One region of the Candidatus Borkfalkia ceftriaxoniphila genome, then DNA from elsewhere that is predicted to be linked to it. Evidence: riboswitches for the same ligand, from Rfam matches in the RefSeq annotation. Region 1 holds a riboswitch; the other holds the start of a gene.
What was found. Region 1 has a riboswitch for ZMP and ZTP ahead of ESZ91_RS01900 (DUF3795 domain-containing protein). Riboswitches for the same ligand answer to the same signal wherever they lie in the genome.

Region 1 (7,583 bases):
CTTCGAAACCCGTAAAACCTTCGAACGCTTCGAACTTGATCCAATTCAAAAAGAAAGACGCGATGCTCGCCGCCAGAAAAAGGGTCGTAAACACCGCCAGAACGATGCGCCTCTTGCTGCGCGCGGAATCCGCTTTGTCTTTACCCGCGTTCGCATACGCGGGCGCAGCGGGATCTTTCGCTTCGGGGATCTGCGAATAGACGCCTTCGGCGGGAACGGGCGCAGGGTAACCGTATGTATTTGCGAAATACACGGGCTGCGCGGGCGCGGGTATAGGTTGATACGAAACGGGATTTTGCTGCATTTGCACGCCGCGCTGCATACTCAGGCGGCCCAACTCGCCCTGCATGGCGGTCAGTTGCCCTTTCAGGTTGGCGACTTCCAGTTTCAGATCTTCCGGCTCTGCCGCGCTTTGCGGCGCGGGATAGGAGATCCTTGCGGGATAAGCGGCGGGACTCGGCGTCTCGCGCACGGCATATGCAGCCGCCAGCACGGGATCCGCGGACGCGGCGGCGGAAACCGAAGGCTGCGCGGGCGCGCTTATGCCCGTCTGCTGCGGCTTGGGCGCCGTAAGTTCCTCTTTAAAACTATTCAGATTTAAACTCATTTCCCGCAGCACGCTGTCCATTTCATCCTCGAACAGGTATCCGCAGAAAGGACACCGTATCTTCCCTTCCTCGGATTCGCGGCCGCAATTCTTACAGATTTTCACGATGACCACCCTTAAATATTTTTTTACTGTATTCTTATTATAACTGCTAACCGCTCAAATGTCAATCGCATTTTTCAATTCGCGCGGCCTACTTCTTGTTAAAATTATCCTTCAGAGAAACGATCTCCGAGAGTACCGCCGCTCCGTTTTCTTCGCTCTTTTTATAGTATCCCGTACGCATCAACTGGAAAGGCGTTCCCTCCTTTGCCTCCGCGAGATAGGGCTCCGCTTTGGCGGTAAAAATCTTTTCGCTCTCCGCGTTGAAACGCTCGTTGAAATCCTGTCCCGCATAGTCCGCATCGCGCAAAAGGCTCTGATACTGTTTCACGGTCACGTCCGCCGCCGTTTCCGCATCCACCCAATGAATGACGCCCTTTACCTTGATGCCGCTCGTATCGCTGCCGCTGCGGCTTTCGGGGATATACGTGCACAAAACTTCCTTCGCGTTGCCGTTTTCGTCCAACAAAACGTCGTCGCAGCGCACGATATAGGCGTTTTTCAGGCGCACGTAGCCCTCTTTTTTCAGGCGGAAATATTTGGGCGGCGGGTCGAGCGAAAAGTCCGAACTTTCGATATAGAGATTTTTGGAAAATTTTACTTTGCGGACGCCCGCGCCCTCTTTGGTCTGATTGATCTCGAAATCCACTTCTTCCGATCCCTCGTAATTGGTGATCGTGAGTTTCAAAGGCGAAAACACCGCCATGGCGCGCTCGGCGTTGGCGTTGAGATATTCGCGCACGCACGCCTCGAAATAGGAATATTCGCACTCGGAATTGGCTTTCGCGACGCCCACGCGCGAGCAGAAATCGCGGATCGCCTCGGCGGGGATACCGCGGTTGCGAAGGCCCGTGATGGTAGGCATACGCGCGTCGTCCCAGCCGTGCACGAGGTTTTCCTCCACCAGTTTTTTCAGATAGCGCTTGCTCATCACGGTATTGGTGACGTTCAGCCGCGCAAATTCGATCTGGCGGGGCTTGGGGGAGAATCCGAGGGAAACGCCCACCCAGTCGTACAGCGGGCGGTGGTCTTCGAATTCGAGGGTACAGAGAGAATGCGTGACGCCCTGCAGATAGTCGCAGATGGGGTGCGCGAAGTCGTACATGGGATAGACGCACCACGCATCGCCCGTGCGGTGATGCGTCGCGTGCAGGATGCGGTAGATGACGGGATCGCGCATATTCAGATTGGGCGAACTCATGTCGATCTTGGCTCGCAGGCATTTTTCGCCGTCGGCGTATTTTCCCTCTCTCATTTCCGTAAAGAGGCGCAAATTTTCCTCCGCGGAACGGTTTCGGTACGGGCTCTCTTTGCCCGGTTCGGTCAACGTGCCGCGCAGATTTTTGATCTCTTCCGCGGAAAGGTCGCAGACGAACGCTTTGCCTTCTTTGATCAGGCGCGCCGCGCAATCGTAGATGACGTCGAAGAAGTCGGAAGCGTAGCACTCTTTCGCCCATTCGTAGCCCATCCAGCGGATATCGCCGCGGATGGCGTCCACAAATTCCGTCTTTTCTTTGGACGGGTTGGTGTCGTCGAAAAAGAGGTTGCATTTGCCGCCGTATTTTTGGGCGATCCCGAAATTGACGAACATGCTCTTGGCGTGCCCGATATGCAGATAGCCGTTGGGTTCGGGGGGAAAGCGCGTCTGGATCGCGGTGACTTTTCCCGCGTCTATATCCTCGTTGATAATCTGTTCGATAAAATTCGTCGCTTCGATCATAAGTTCTTCTCCGTATTTATTGCCGTAAATTTTAGAATTACACCTCTATTTTACTCTAAAAACCCGATAATTGCAAAAGTTTTTGCGGAGAATTTACGCTCTTCTTAAAAAAATATGCGGGGAATGCAAAAAGCGTTCCCCGCATAGCCGATTTTTACGACAAGCCGCTGATCTTGCCCGCCTCGTCGATGTCGATGCGTTCCGCGGCGGGATGTTTGCCGAGCCCGGGCATCAGCATGATATTGCCCGCGACCGCCACGATGAATTCCGCGCCGCCCTTTAATATTACGTCGCGCACGTGTACGGTAAAACCCTGCGGGCGTGCCAAAAGTTTTGCGTTATCGGAAAGAGAATACTGCGTCTTTGCGATGATGACGGGCAGTTCTTTATAGCCGCGCTTTTCGATATCCTCTATCTTACGGAGGGCAAGTTCGGAAAATTCCGCGCCGTCGCCGCCGTAGACGTTCTTTACGATATCGTCGATCTTTTTCACGACGCCGTCGCGAAGGTCGTACGAATAGGCGAGGCGGCTGGGCTGGTTCGCCGCCTTGACGACTGCCGCGGCAAGTTCTTTGCCGCCTTCGCCGCCCTGTAAAAACACGTCGGTAAATACCGCCTGCGCGCCCGCGTATTCGGTCATGCGCATGACAAGGTCGATCTCCGCCTGCGTATCGCTCGCAAAGCGGTTCATCGCGACCACGACGGGCTTTTTATAGACGTTCTTGATATTTTCGATATGCTTGACGAGGTTGGGCATGCCCGCTTCCAGCGCTTCGAGATTTTCCTCGGAAAGCGTCGTTTTGTCCGCGCCGCCGTGCAGTTTGAGCGCCTTGACGGTGGCGACCACTACCACGCAGTCGGGCTCGATGCCCGCGATGCGGCACTTGGTATCGAGAAATTTTTCCGCGCCGAGATCCGCGCCGAATCCCGCCTCGGTGACGACGTAGTCGGCAAGACTCATCGCCGCGTAGGTCGCCTGAATGCTGTTGCAGCCGTGCGCGATGTTTGCGAACGGTCCGCCGTGCACGATGGCGGGCGTGCCTTCGAGCGTCTGCACGAGGTTGGGTTTGATCGCGTCCTTCAAGAGCGTGCACATGGCGCCCTCCGCTTTTAAATCGCGCGCGTACACATATTCGCCCCTGCGGTTTTCGCCGACGATGATATTGCCCAGACGGCGTTTCAGATCGGAAAGCGAAGTCGCGAGGCATAAGATCGCCATCACCTCGCACGCCGCGGTGATCTCGAAGTGTTCTTCCCGCTCGACGCCCTCGCCGCCGCGCCCCACCGTCACGTTGCGCAAGGCGCGGTCGTTCATGTCCAGACAGCGGCGGAAATAAATTTTTTCGGGGTCGATATCCAGTTCGTTGCCGCGGAAGATATGATTGTCCAATACCGCGCACAAAAGATTGTTCGCCGCCGTGATGGCGTGCAGATCACCCGTAAAGTGCAGGTTGATATCCTCCATGGGCACGATCTGCGCGTAGCCGCCGCCCGCCGCGCCGCCCTTAATGCCGAACACGGGTCCGAGCGAAGGTTCCCTGAGCGCCAGGCAGACTTTTTTGCCGAGTTTGCGCATACCGTCGGCAAGGCCGATGGAAACGGTGGTCTTTCCCTCGCCCGAGGCGGTGGGATTGATGGCGGTCACCAAAACGAGTTTGGCTTTGCGCGCGGAAAAGTCGCCGCCGATCTTTGCCTTAAAGCGGCCGTATGATTCTAAATTTTGCGGCGCTATGCCCAGTTCCGCCGCCACGTCCGCGATGTCGCGCAAGGCACAGTTCTCCGCGATCTCGATATCGCTCAACATATCAAAAACCTCCGAAAATAGTCTTTTTTATCTTTTGCCGGTCTTTATAAACGCAATGACCGCTTCCGCGTCACCGAACCCGTCGTAATCGCCGATAATGCCGTCACGATGGTAGACGATGCCGTTTTGTTCGTTCCTTTCCAGACAATTTAAAAGTTCTTCTTCCCCGTATCTCTTTAAAAACAGCGTGAAAGCGTAGGGTTTCGCCTTTTCAAACATTCCCTTTTTGCAAAGCGTTTCGCAGTCGGCGCAGCGCGCGATATTTTTTTCGATGCTGCAACGGCGGTTTTCGCACCAGGACTTTTCGGGCGCGTCCCCTTCGCCGCAGCCGCCGCACACGTCGTTTTGCGCGCATAGGCAGCAGGCGAGCCCGCAGCGCGCGAGTCCCATTTCACGTTTCATAATTCCCTCCGTAAAATAAAAAAAGCCCGAGCAAAACATTCGTTTTTTGCCCAGACGGTCGACACGAAACGCAATTTCGGCTTCCCCATAGAGATCTATGTAATCCGTCAGTCGCCGAACGCTCTTTCAATTTTTTTTATTGTACCATACTTTTCCCGACAATGCAAGAGTTTGCAAAAAATTTACGGCGCTTTTTCGCAATCGTGCGGCAGGCGCAGCCGCTCGCGCGGGCACGCATATTTTCCTCCCTCCCTTTCAAAGCCGAACCGCGCAAGATCTACGCCCCATTCGTCCCTGGCAAAGAGCACGGGAATACGCCCGTCCATACATTTGTTGACGAGCGCGCGCAGCATCATTTCGGGATAAGGGACTCCCTTTTCGCAGAAAAATTCTCCCTGCGCGGTGACGCCGCCGAAAAACACGTTTTCCCCGTCTTTGAGTTCGCAGGAAACGGGGTAGCCCTCTTTCAGAAAAAAACGAACGGATATCATACCCTCATTATACCATAAATCTGACGGTAACGCAAAAAACAGTAGGCTTTTTTTGGAAATTATGATATACTAAACGAAAAATCCGCATTCGGAGGCAACATGGATCAAGCGATATTACAGGCGCTGGAAGGCATACGCAACCAGTTTCTGGACATTGTGTTCGCGGCGTGGACGATGCTGGGCGAAGAAATTTTCATCACCGCCATCATCGCCGTCGTATTTTTCTGCATCAATAAGAGCCTTGGCGAAAAAATGCTCGTGACCATTCTTTCGGCAAGCGCTTTCTGCACGGGGCTGAAAAGCGCCATCCGCCGCACCCGTCCCTATGCCGCGGGCGTGGTGGATAAGGTGGACGTGGATACGCCCTTCGTTTCCACAAACGATCTGGATATCGATATGTCCTGCCCGAGCGGGCATTCGTGCGCGAGCGCGTCCTTTTTCGGTAACCTCGCGCTCACGTTCCGCCGCCCGGGCGTCATCGTATTTTCCATAATCGCGGTGCTGGGCGTCATGTTTTCGCGGCTATATTTAGGAGTGCACTATCCCACCGACGTGCTGTCGGGCTTTGCCATCGGCGTGCTGTTCGCGATCATCTGGCAGACGGTCTATGCGGGCTTCTACAAAAAAAGGCTGTGGGTGTTTTTCGCTTTCGCCCTTCTTACGCTGCCCTTTCTCTTTATCGCCCGCACGATGACGGAATCCATGTTCAAGATCTCCGCCATCACCCTCGCCGCAGCGATCGGGCTTTTGATCGAAGAGAAATTTTTCTGCTTTGCGGACGCAAACAAATGGTGGAAACGCATTCTGCGGCTGGCGATCGCGATCATCGCGGCGGCGGTCCCCTTTCTTTTGCTGTACCGCTTTCTGCCCGACGGCAACTGGTCGACTTTCGCGCAGTATTTCGCGGCGATCTTTTTCGCGCTGACGGTCACGCCGCTTCTCATCGTGAAACTTCGCCTGTAAACGACTTTTTACTTGACTTTATACGTATAAAAAAGTAAAATTATTATAAAAACGAAAAGAGAACGAGGAATCTATCATGTCTGATAAAACAGCGGCGACAATGGATAAGATCGTAAATCTCTGCAAGGCGCGGGGCATCATTTTCCCGGGCAGCGAAATTTACGGCGGAATGGGAAACACCTGGGATTACGGTCCCGTAGGCGTGGAGATCAAGAATAACGTCAAGCGCGCCTGGTGGAAAAAATTCGTGCAGGAAAGCGACAATTCTTTCGGCGTGGACGCGGCGATCCTGATGAATTCGCGCGTATGGGAGGCGAGCGGGCACACCTCGTCCTTCACCGACCCCAAAATGGACTGCAAGGAATGCAAGGCGCGTTTCCGCGCGGATAACCTCATCGAAAACCATTCTAAGGGAAAAGTCAATCCCGACGTTTTATCCAACGAGGAGATGGAGGCGTACATTGCCGAGCACAAGGTGGCTTGCCCCAACTGCGGCAAGCACAACTGGACGCCCATACGCACCTTTAATCTGATGTTCGAGACCTCGCGCGGCGTGACCGACGAGAGCCAGAATAAAATCTATCTGCGCCCCGAGACCGCGCAGGGCGAATTCGTCAACTTTCTGAACGTGCAGCGCACCACGCGCGCCAAGGTGCCCTTCGGCATCGCGCAGATCGGCAAAGCGTTCCGCAACGAGATCACGCCCGGAAATTTCATTTTCCGCACCATCGAGTTCGAACAGATGGAACACCAGTGGTTCTGCAAAGAGGGCACGGACACCGAATTTTACGAGGAATACAAGAAAAAGGCACTGGAATTTTTGCTCTGCCTCGGTTTCGAAAGAGAGCACCTCCGCTACAAAGACCACGACAAACTGGCGCACTACGCGAAATCGGCGTGCGATATCCAATACCTTTTCCCCATCGGCTGGCAGGAACTCAACGGCATTCATAACCGCACGAATTACGATCTTTCCCGCCATCAGGAATTTTCGGGCAGGAATATGTTCTATCTCGACCCTGTCACCAACGAAAAGTATATCCCTTACGTCGTGGAATACTCCATCGGCGCAGACCGCCTGATGCTCGCCGTCCTCTGCGAGGCGTACGACGAGGAGACGCTGGAAGGCGGCGACACGCGCGTGGTCATGCACTTCCATCCCGCCGTGGCGGCGTACAAGGCGGCGATCTTGCCCTTGCAGAAAAACCTTTCGGAAAAGGCGAAGGAGGTTGCGAAACAACTTTCCAAAAAGTTCATGATCACCTACGACGAGGCGGGTTCTATCGGCAAGCGCTACCGCCGTCAGGACGAGATCGGCACACCCTACTGCATCACCATCGATTTCGAAACGCTGGATAACAACACCGTTACCGTGCGCGACCGCGATACCATGTCGCAGATCCGCATGGATATAGGCGAACTTGCCGCTTTCATTGAAAAGAGCATGGAAATTTAATTTATAAATAAAACGCGCGGAGCGAAATGCTCCGCGCG
Region 2 (7,583 bases), on a different contig from region 1:
CCGGCACGGGCGGCTCGCTCGGCTGCGCCATCAGCGAGGCGGTGGAACAGGCGGTCAAGTCCGATTCCTGCCGCTACGTTCTCGGCAGCGTGCTCGATCACGTGCTTTTGCATCAGTCCGTCATCGGTCTGGAAAGTAAGATCGCTCTGGATAAATACGGAGTGCGGCCCGACACGATCATCGGCTGCATCGGAGGCGGCTCCAACTTCGGCGGACTGGTCGCGCCGTTTATGGGCGATAAACTGCAGGGGAAAAATGAGATCGATTTTATCGGCGTGGAACCTGCCAGCTGTCCTTCGCTCACGCGCGGAAAATTCGTCTACGACTTCTGCGACAGCGCCAGGACGACGCCGCTCGCAAAAATGTACACGCTCGGCTGCGGTTTCATGCCCTCGCCCAATCATGCGGGCGGACTGCGCTATCACGGTATGAGCCCCATCGTTTCCCAACTCTATCACGACGGTTATATGCGCGCCGTGTCCGTCAGGCAGAGCGAGGTGTTCGACGCGGCGGTCATGTTCGCCAAGTGCGAGGGGATCCTTCCCGCGCCCGAATCCAGCCACGCCATCCGCGTCGCCATCGACGAGGCGCTGGAATGCAAAAAGACGGGTAAAAAGAAGACGATCCTCTTCGGGCTCACGGGCACGGGCTACTTCGATCTTGCGGCTTATAAGCAGTACAACGATAAGACGATGACCGACACGATTCCTACGGACGAAGACTTGGCGCAGGGCTTTGCGACCATTCCCGATATTCCGCAGAATCGGGCGTAAAAATGCCGCTTTACCGTTTACAAAGCGGAAACGAAATGCTATAATAGAACGGAGAACGTTGAACTGTTCTCCGTTTTTCAGCAGGAGGGAGAATTTATGATCACGAGCGAAGCGTTTGGCAAAACGGCGGACGGGAGAGAAGTGCGCGCGTATGTTTTGCGCGACGGCGCAAACAGCGCGACCGTTCTGAATTACGGCGGTATCGTACAGAAACTGCTCGTTCAGGGGCGGGAGAACAAGACGTACAATGTCGTTCTGGGTTATGGCAGTCCGTCGGAATACGACGCGAACGGCGGCTATCTCGGCGCGTTCATCGGCCGCGTGGGCAACCGTATCGGCAAAGGGAAATTCACGCTCGACGGCAGGGAATATCGGTTGAACTGCAATGACGGAAAGAATCATCTGCACGGCGGGCACAAGGGATTCAACACGAAAATATTCGACGCCGAAACGGAAGGCGGCGTACTCGTGCTGTCGGGAACGAGCGCGGACGGCGAGGAGAATTACCCCGGAAATCTCCGCATGGAAGTGCGCTATTCCTTTGTAGGCGGCGAACTGAAAATCGAATATACAGCGGTTTCCGATCGGAAAACGCTGATCAATCTTACCAATCACACGTATTTCAATCTGGACGGCGAAGGCTCGGGCGATATTCTCGGGCATACTCTGTATATCGACGCCGACCGCGTGACGACCGCCGATCGGGAACTGATCCCGCACGGCGAATTCCGCGACGTGGAGGGTACGCCTTTCGATTTCCGCAAACCCAAAAAAGTGGGGAAAGACATCGGCTGTACCGACGACTGCGACATTGCCAACGGCGGCGGCTACGATATCAACTACGTGCTGAACAGGCGCGGCGAATATCGCAAAGTCGCGGAAATTGCGGGTGCGGAAAGCGGCGTCGCGATGGAGGTCTGCACGGATCTTCCTGGACTGCAATTCTATTCGGGAAATATGCTCGATACGGAAAAATATAAAAAGAGAACGGGTTTCTGTCTGGAAACGCAGTTTCTTCCCAACGCGGTCAACTGCCCTTCGTATGCCGCGCTCGGCAGTCCCGTCTACGATAAAGACCAAATCTATCATTCGGTCACGGCTTACAAATTTACTGTTCGGTAAAAGGCGGTTTCTATGAAAATACTCATCGCGTCGGATATTCACGGCTCGGAATTTTATTTACAAAAGTTGTTGCAAAGATTTGCCGAAGAAGGGGCAGAGCAGATGATACTTCTGGGCGATATCTATAATCACGGGCCGCGCAACCCACTGCCCGAAGGCTACCGCCCGCTCGGCGTGGCTGCTCTTTTGAATCCGCTCGCCGACCGCCTGACGGTCGTCAAAGGAAATTGCGACAGCGACGTGGATACGCTCATCTCCGATTTCGAGTTTGTGCCCGAAGCGCAGATCTATGCCGACGGCAAAAAGATATTTTTGCAGCACGGCGACAAATTCGATTTCGATCGGCTTCCGAAAAACTGCGGCGATGCGTTTGTGTTCGGCCATATCCATACGGGATTTATCCGCCGCAAGGGCGGCGTGCTGGTCGCGAACGCGGGCTCCGTATCTCTTCCCAAAAACGATACGCCGCGCTCGTATCTGATTTTGGAAAAGGGCGAACTTTCGCTCAAAGATTTCGACGGGAACGTGCTCGCGCGCGAACGGATATAATTGAAACGAAAGTCGGATATAAGTAAATCGAAACACGCGAAGGACGCCGTTGCTTGACAAAATTTGCCTTTCGGTGGTATATTGATGCAGGAAATAAACCGATCAAAAGGAGTTGTTTTATGGAAAAAATCAAAGTGGGCATCGTCGGGTACGGTAATCTGGGCAAGGGTGTGCAGTACGCGCTTTCCCAAAGCGAAGATATGGAAGCGGTGGCGGTATTCACCCGCCGCGATCCGAAGAGCGTGCGTACCGTCCTTCCCGTTGCAGTGGATGCCGTTGAAAATATACAAAATTACGTCGGTAAGATCGACGTCATGATCCTGTGCGGCGGCAGCGCTACCGATCTGCCCGTACAGTCTGTGGAAACCATCCGCGATTTCAATACGGTGGACAGTTTCGACACGCACGCCAAAGTGCCGCAGTATTTCGAGGCGCTCGACGAGGCGGGAAAACGTTCGGGCAAACTGGGCGCCATGAGTATCGGCTGGGATCCGGGCTTGTTTTCGCTCGCCCGCATTTATTTCGGTTCGGTCGCGCCCGATGGCAACACCTATACCTTTTGGGGCAAGGGGGTCAGCCAGGGACACAGCGACGCGATCCGCCGCATCGAGGGCGTGAAAGACGCCAAACAGTACACCGTGCCCGTGGAAAGCGCGCTCGCAAAAGTGCGCGGCTGCGAAAATCCCGTCTTTACGCCGCGGCAGATGCATACGCGCGTATGCTACGTGGTCGCCGAAGATGGCGCGGATCTTGCACGTATCGAGCAAGAGATCAAGACCATGCCCAACTATTTTGCCGATTACGATACGGAAGTGCATTTTGTTTCTCAGGCCGAGTTGAACGAAAAGCACGGAGGTATGCCTCATGGCGGGTTTGTACTCCGTTCCTGTAAATCCGCGAACGACAACGATTTTCTTTTGGAACTTTCTCTGAAACTGGAGAGCAATCCCGAGTTTACGTCGGGTGTGTTGGTCGCCTATGCGCGGGCGGTCGCGCGCATGAACCGCGAAGGGATTTCGGGCGCCGTCACCGCGTTCGATATAGCGCCCAAATATTTAAGCCCGTTGCCGTTTGACGAACAACGTAAAAAACTGCTTTAAAACCTGAGCGCCTCGATTTTTCGGGGCTCTTTTTATAAGGAAAATTCCCGAAAAAACTTCGGTGATTTCCTTGACAAAGAAGGGGCTTTGTATTATACTTTATATAGATAAAAAAATAAATGCGCACACAAGATGTAGTGTATAAAACGAATTTTTCCGCAACTGGTGGGTTTAGCAGGTCACTGCGTGGGAGCGGAAAAAATTTTTGTCGACCACCTGGGCAGTATCGATAGATCTGCGCGGGTTTTTTTATCCCAAAATTCATCCCAAAGAAGGAGCGTGCCATGCAAAAAGAGTTTCAACACGGAAAGTACGAAGAGGAGATCAATGTAAGGGATTTTATTCAGACGAATTATACGCCTTATACGGGCGACGCGGCGTTTTTGGCAAAACCCACCGCGCGCACGAATCAAATGATGGAAAAAGTCAACGCGCTTTTGAAAGCGGAAAGCGAGAAAGGCGGCGTGCTCGACGTAGATACCGAAAGGGTATCTTCGCTTTTATCCTATCCCGCGGGCTATATCGACCGCGAAAACGAACTGATCGTCGGTTTGCAGACGGACGAACCCTTAAAGCGCGGAGTCAATCCCTTCGGCGGGATCCGCATGGCGCGGCAGGCGTGTGAAGCGTACGGCTACAAATTGTCCGACCTCATCGAAACGGAATTCAAATACAAGACCACGCATAACGACGGCGTCTTTCACGTCTATACCGACGAAATGCGCGCCGCCCGCCACGCGGGGCTAATCACGGGACTTCCCGATGCGTACGGCCGCGGGCGCATTATCGGGGATTACAGGCGCGTCGCTCTCTACGGTGTGGATAAACTCATCGAGGAAAAGGAAAAAGACCGGAAACTGTACGGCAAAAAGTTGATGGATGAGAACAATATCCGCGCTTTGGAGGAACTTTACAAACAAATCGAATTTCTCGGTCAGTTGAAAAAAATGGCAAGTCTGTACGGCTTCGATATTTCCCGTCCCGCGCAAAATGCGAAAGAGGCGATCCAATGGACGTATTTCGGCTATCTCGCCGCCATCAAGGAGCAGAACGGCGCGGCGATGAGCCTGGGGCGCGTGAGCACTTTCTTCGATATTTATATCGAGCGCGACATCGCCGCGGGGATTCTGGACGAAGAGGGGGCGCAGGAGATCATCGACGATTTCGTCATCAAACTGCGCATTACGCGGCAACTGCGTACGCCCGAATACAACGATCTGTTCGGCGGCGATCCCACCTGGACGACGGAGAGCGTGGGCGGCATGGGGGAAGACGGCAGGACGCTCGTCACGAAAACTTCTTTCAGGATCCTCAACACGCTGTATACGCTGGGCGCCGCGCCCGAACCCAATCTCACGGTGCTCTGGTCGGAAAACCTGCCGCAGCCTTTTAAAAATTTCTGCGCCAAAGTTTCCATCGACACCGATTCCATTCAGTATGAAAACGACGACGTGATGCGCCCGCTCTACGGCGACGATTACGGCATCGCCTGCTGCGTATCCGCTATGAAGATCGGGAAACAGATGCAGTTTTTCGGCGCGCGCGTCAACCTCGCTAAACTTTTGCTTTTGACGCTCAACGGCGGCCGCGACGAGAAGACGGGCAAACAGATCGCGCCCGCGGGCGAACGATTCGAGGGCCCGCTCGATTATGAAAAAGTGTGGAAAGCATTCCGTACATACGAGAGTTGGATGTGCGATCTGTACGTAAATATTCTGAACGTCATTCACTATATGCACGACAAGTACGCCTATGAAAAAATTCAGATGGCGCTGCACGATACCGAAGTGGAGCGTTTTCTTGCCTGCGGCGTGGCGGGACTTTCGGTCATCACGGATTCGCTTTCCGCCATCAAATACGCGAAAGTGACGCCTGTGTACAACGACGAGGGATTGATCTACGACTTTAAGATCGAGGGTGAATTCCCCAAATACGGCAATGACGACGATGCGGTGGACGATATTGCGGTGGAAATTCTGAAAAGTTTTTCCTCGCAACTCAAAAAGACGCCCGCTTACCGCAATGCTCTGCACACGCTTTCCGTGTTGACTATCACTTCCAACGTGGTCTACGGCAAAAAGACGGGGGCGACGCCCGACGGAAGAGCGGCCGACGAACCTTTCGCGCCCGGTGCGAATCCCATGCATAACCGCGATCTGAGCGGCGCGCTGGCGTCTTTGAATTCGGTCGCGAAACTGCCTTACGAAACGTGCCGCGACGGTATTTCCAATACTTTTTCCATCGTGCCTTCCGCGCTCGGCAAAAACCGCGAGGAGCGCGCGGAGAATTTGTGTGATCTGCTGGACGGATATTTCGGGCAGGGGGCGCACCATCTCAACGTAAATGTGTTCGACCGCGCGAAACTTGTGGCTGCCATGGAGCATCCCGAACTGTATCCCAACGTCACCATCCGCGTTTCGGGGTATGCGGTCAATTTCCACAAACTGTCCAAAGCGCACCAGTTGGAAGTTTTAAAACGTACGTATCATGAAAGAGTATAAAAACGCCCCGTCCGAGCAAAACTCGGGCGGGGAATTCGGTTATATCGATTCAATTTACAGCGGCTCGGGCGTGGACGGCAAGGGACTTCGCGTGGTCGTATTCTTTTCCGGCTGTAATCTTCGCTGTCCGTTCTGCCATAATCCCGAAACGCTTTTCGGGCAGGGAACGCGCACGGGCGTGTCAGCGCTCGTGCAGAAGATACTCCGCTATAAACCGTATCTGAAACGGGGCGGCGTTACTTTATCGGGGGGAGAGCCTTTCCTGCAAAAAGATTTTGCGATTGCCGTCATACGGGCGCTCGCGGAACACGGCGTTCCCGTATGTATCGAAACCAACGGTCAGATCGCCGATGCGGAATTGATCGCGGCTGCGGAATATATCATCTGCGACGTCAAAAATCAGGAGAATGCAGACCTTTCCGCTTATGACGCTTTTCTTTCCGTCTGCGATGCGTTGGGGGCGAGGGTAGAGTTGACTAATGTTTTAGTCCCTTCGAAAAACGATTCCGAAGCCGCGCTCTTTGCTCTTCAAAAATTATACCGTTCCCATCGCGTCAGCGAGGGGATTCGCTTTCTGCCTTTTCGGAAATTGTGTCTGGAAAAGTATGAAAAAATAAAAATGCAATTTCCTTATTTCGATGTGAATGAGGCGGAAGAAGAGGATATTTTGTATGCGGAAAAGTACATTTCAGGCATTTAAACAGTACTATGTGTGACATAATTCGCGATTGGTCGTTATTTGTTTATACCGTTAAATACTTGACATAAACTCTAAAACGTGTTATACTGAGATCAATCAAATTGAGAAAACAAACGCGTAAATATGGGGCGCGATTTGATTTTGATAAAACGGCGACAGTGTTTTCACTGCCGCCGTTTTGTAATGTTTAATTCTTTTTCAGATATTGGATCGCCTGCGTGCCTGCAAGCATTCCGTCGTATACCGCTTTGGCGATCTGCTGTAAGCCTTTCACGCAGTCGCCCGCCGCGTATACGCCGGGGATGTTGGTGGCGCGCTTGTCGTCGGTCACGATCTTGTTGCCGTCGATCTCCAGGCCCAGTTTCTTGGCAAGTTCGAAAGCGCCCGCCGAGCCGCACGCGACAAACACGCCGTCGTACTTTTCGCGCGTGCCGTCTTCGAACACGACTTCTTCGAGTTTTTCGCCCCCTTCGAACGATTTGATCTTTTTATCGGTAAAGGGGAGGGAGTCGAACGAGGGCTGTTCGCCGTCGGTGAGAATGGTCACGTCGTCGATGATATTTTTCAGAACGCCGTATTCGCTCTTGGCGTATCCCGCGTTGCCGATGACGCCCACCTTTTTTTTGCGGAAGAAAAACCCGTCGCAGATTGCGCAGTAACTCACGCCGCGGCCCTCGAATTTTTCAATGTTTTCGATGGGCGGCACGTTGCGCGAAGTGCCGCAGGCGAGTACGACGGCGTTCGCTTCCAGATCTTTCGAAAGCGTCTTGACGGCAAATCCGCTTTCCGCGAACTCGACGCCGACCACTTCGTCGGTCACGAACTGAACGCCCAGCGT

Region 2: another riboswitch for ZMP and ZTP. It lies ahead of pflB (formate C-acetyltransferase); the one in region 1 lies ahead of ESZ91_RS01900 (DUF3795 domain-containing protein).

Annotation. Positions count from the first base shown of each region.
Region 1 covers NZ_SDOZ01000002.1:388,047-395,629, forward strand. The annotation lists gene ESZ91_RS01885 (hypothetical protein) at 1-712, opposite strand, end outside; gene ESZ91_RS01890 (glutamine--tRNA ligase/YqeY domain fusion protein) at 801-2,429, opposite strand; gene ESZ91_RS01895 (formate--tetrahydrofolate ligase) at 2,584-4,233, opposite strand; gene ESZ91_RS01900 (DUF3795 domain-containing protein) at 4,261-4,635, opposite strand; ZMP/ZTP riboswitch at 4,677-4,760, opposite strand; gene ESZ91_RS01905 (hypothetical protein) at 4,818-5,126, opposite strand; gene ESZ91_RS01910 (phosphatase PAP2 family protein) at 5,226-6,089, shown strand; gene ESZ91_RS01915 (glycine--tRNA ligase) at 6,166-7,545, shown strand.
Region 2 covers NZ_SDOZ01000003.1:103,306-110,888, reverse strand. The annotation lists gene ESZ91_RS09155 (TrpB-like pyridoxal phosphate-dependent enzyme) at 1-773, shown strand, start outside; gene ESZ91_RS09150 (aldose epimerase family protein) at 870-1,895, shown strand; gene yfcE (phosphodiesterase) at 1,908-2,444, shown strand; gene ESZ91_RS09140 (diaminopimelate dehydrogenase) at 2,564-3,544, shown strand; ZMP/ZTP riboswitch at 3,693-3,773, shown strand; gene pflB (formate C-acetyltransferase) at 3,829-6,045, shown strand; gene ESZ91_RS09130 (radical SAM protein) at 6,032-6,745, shown strand; gene ESZ91_RS09125 (NAD(P)/FAD-dependent oxidoreductase) at 6,933-7,583, opposite strand, start outside.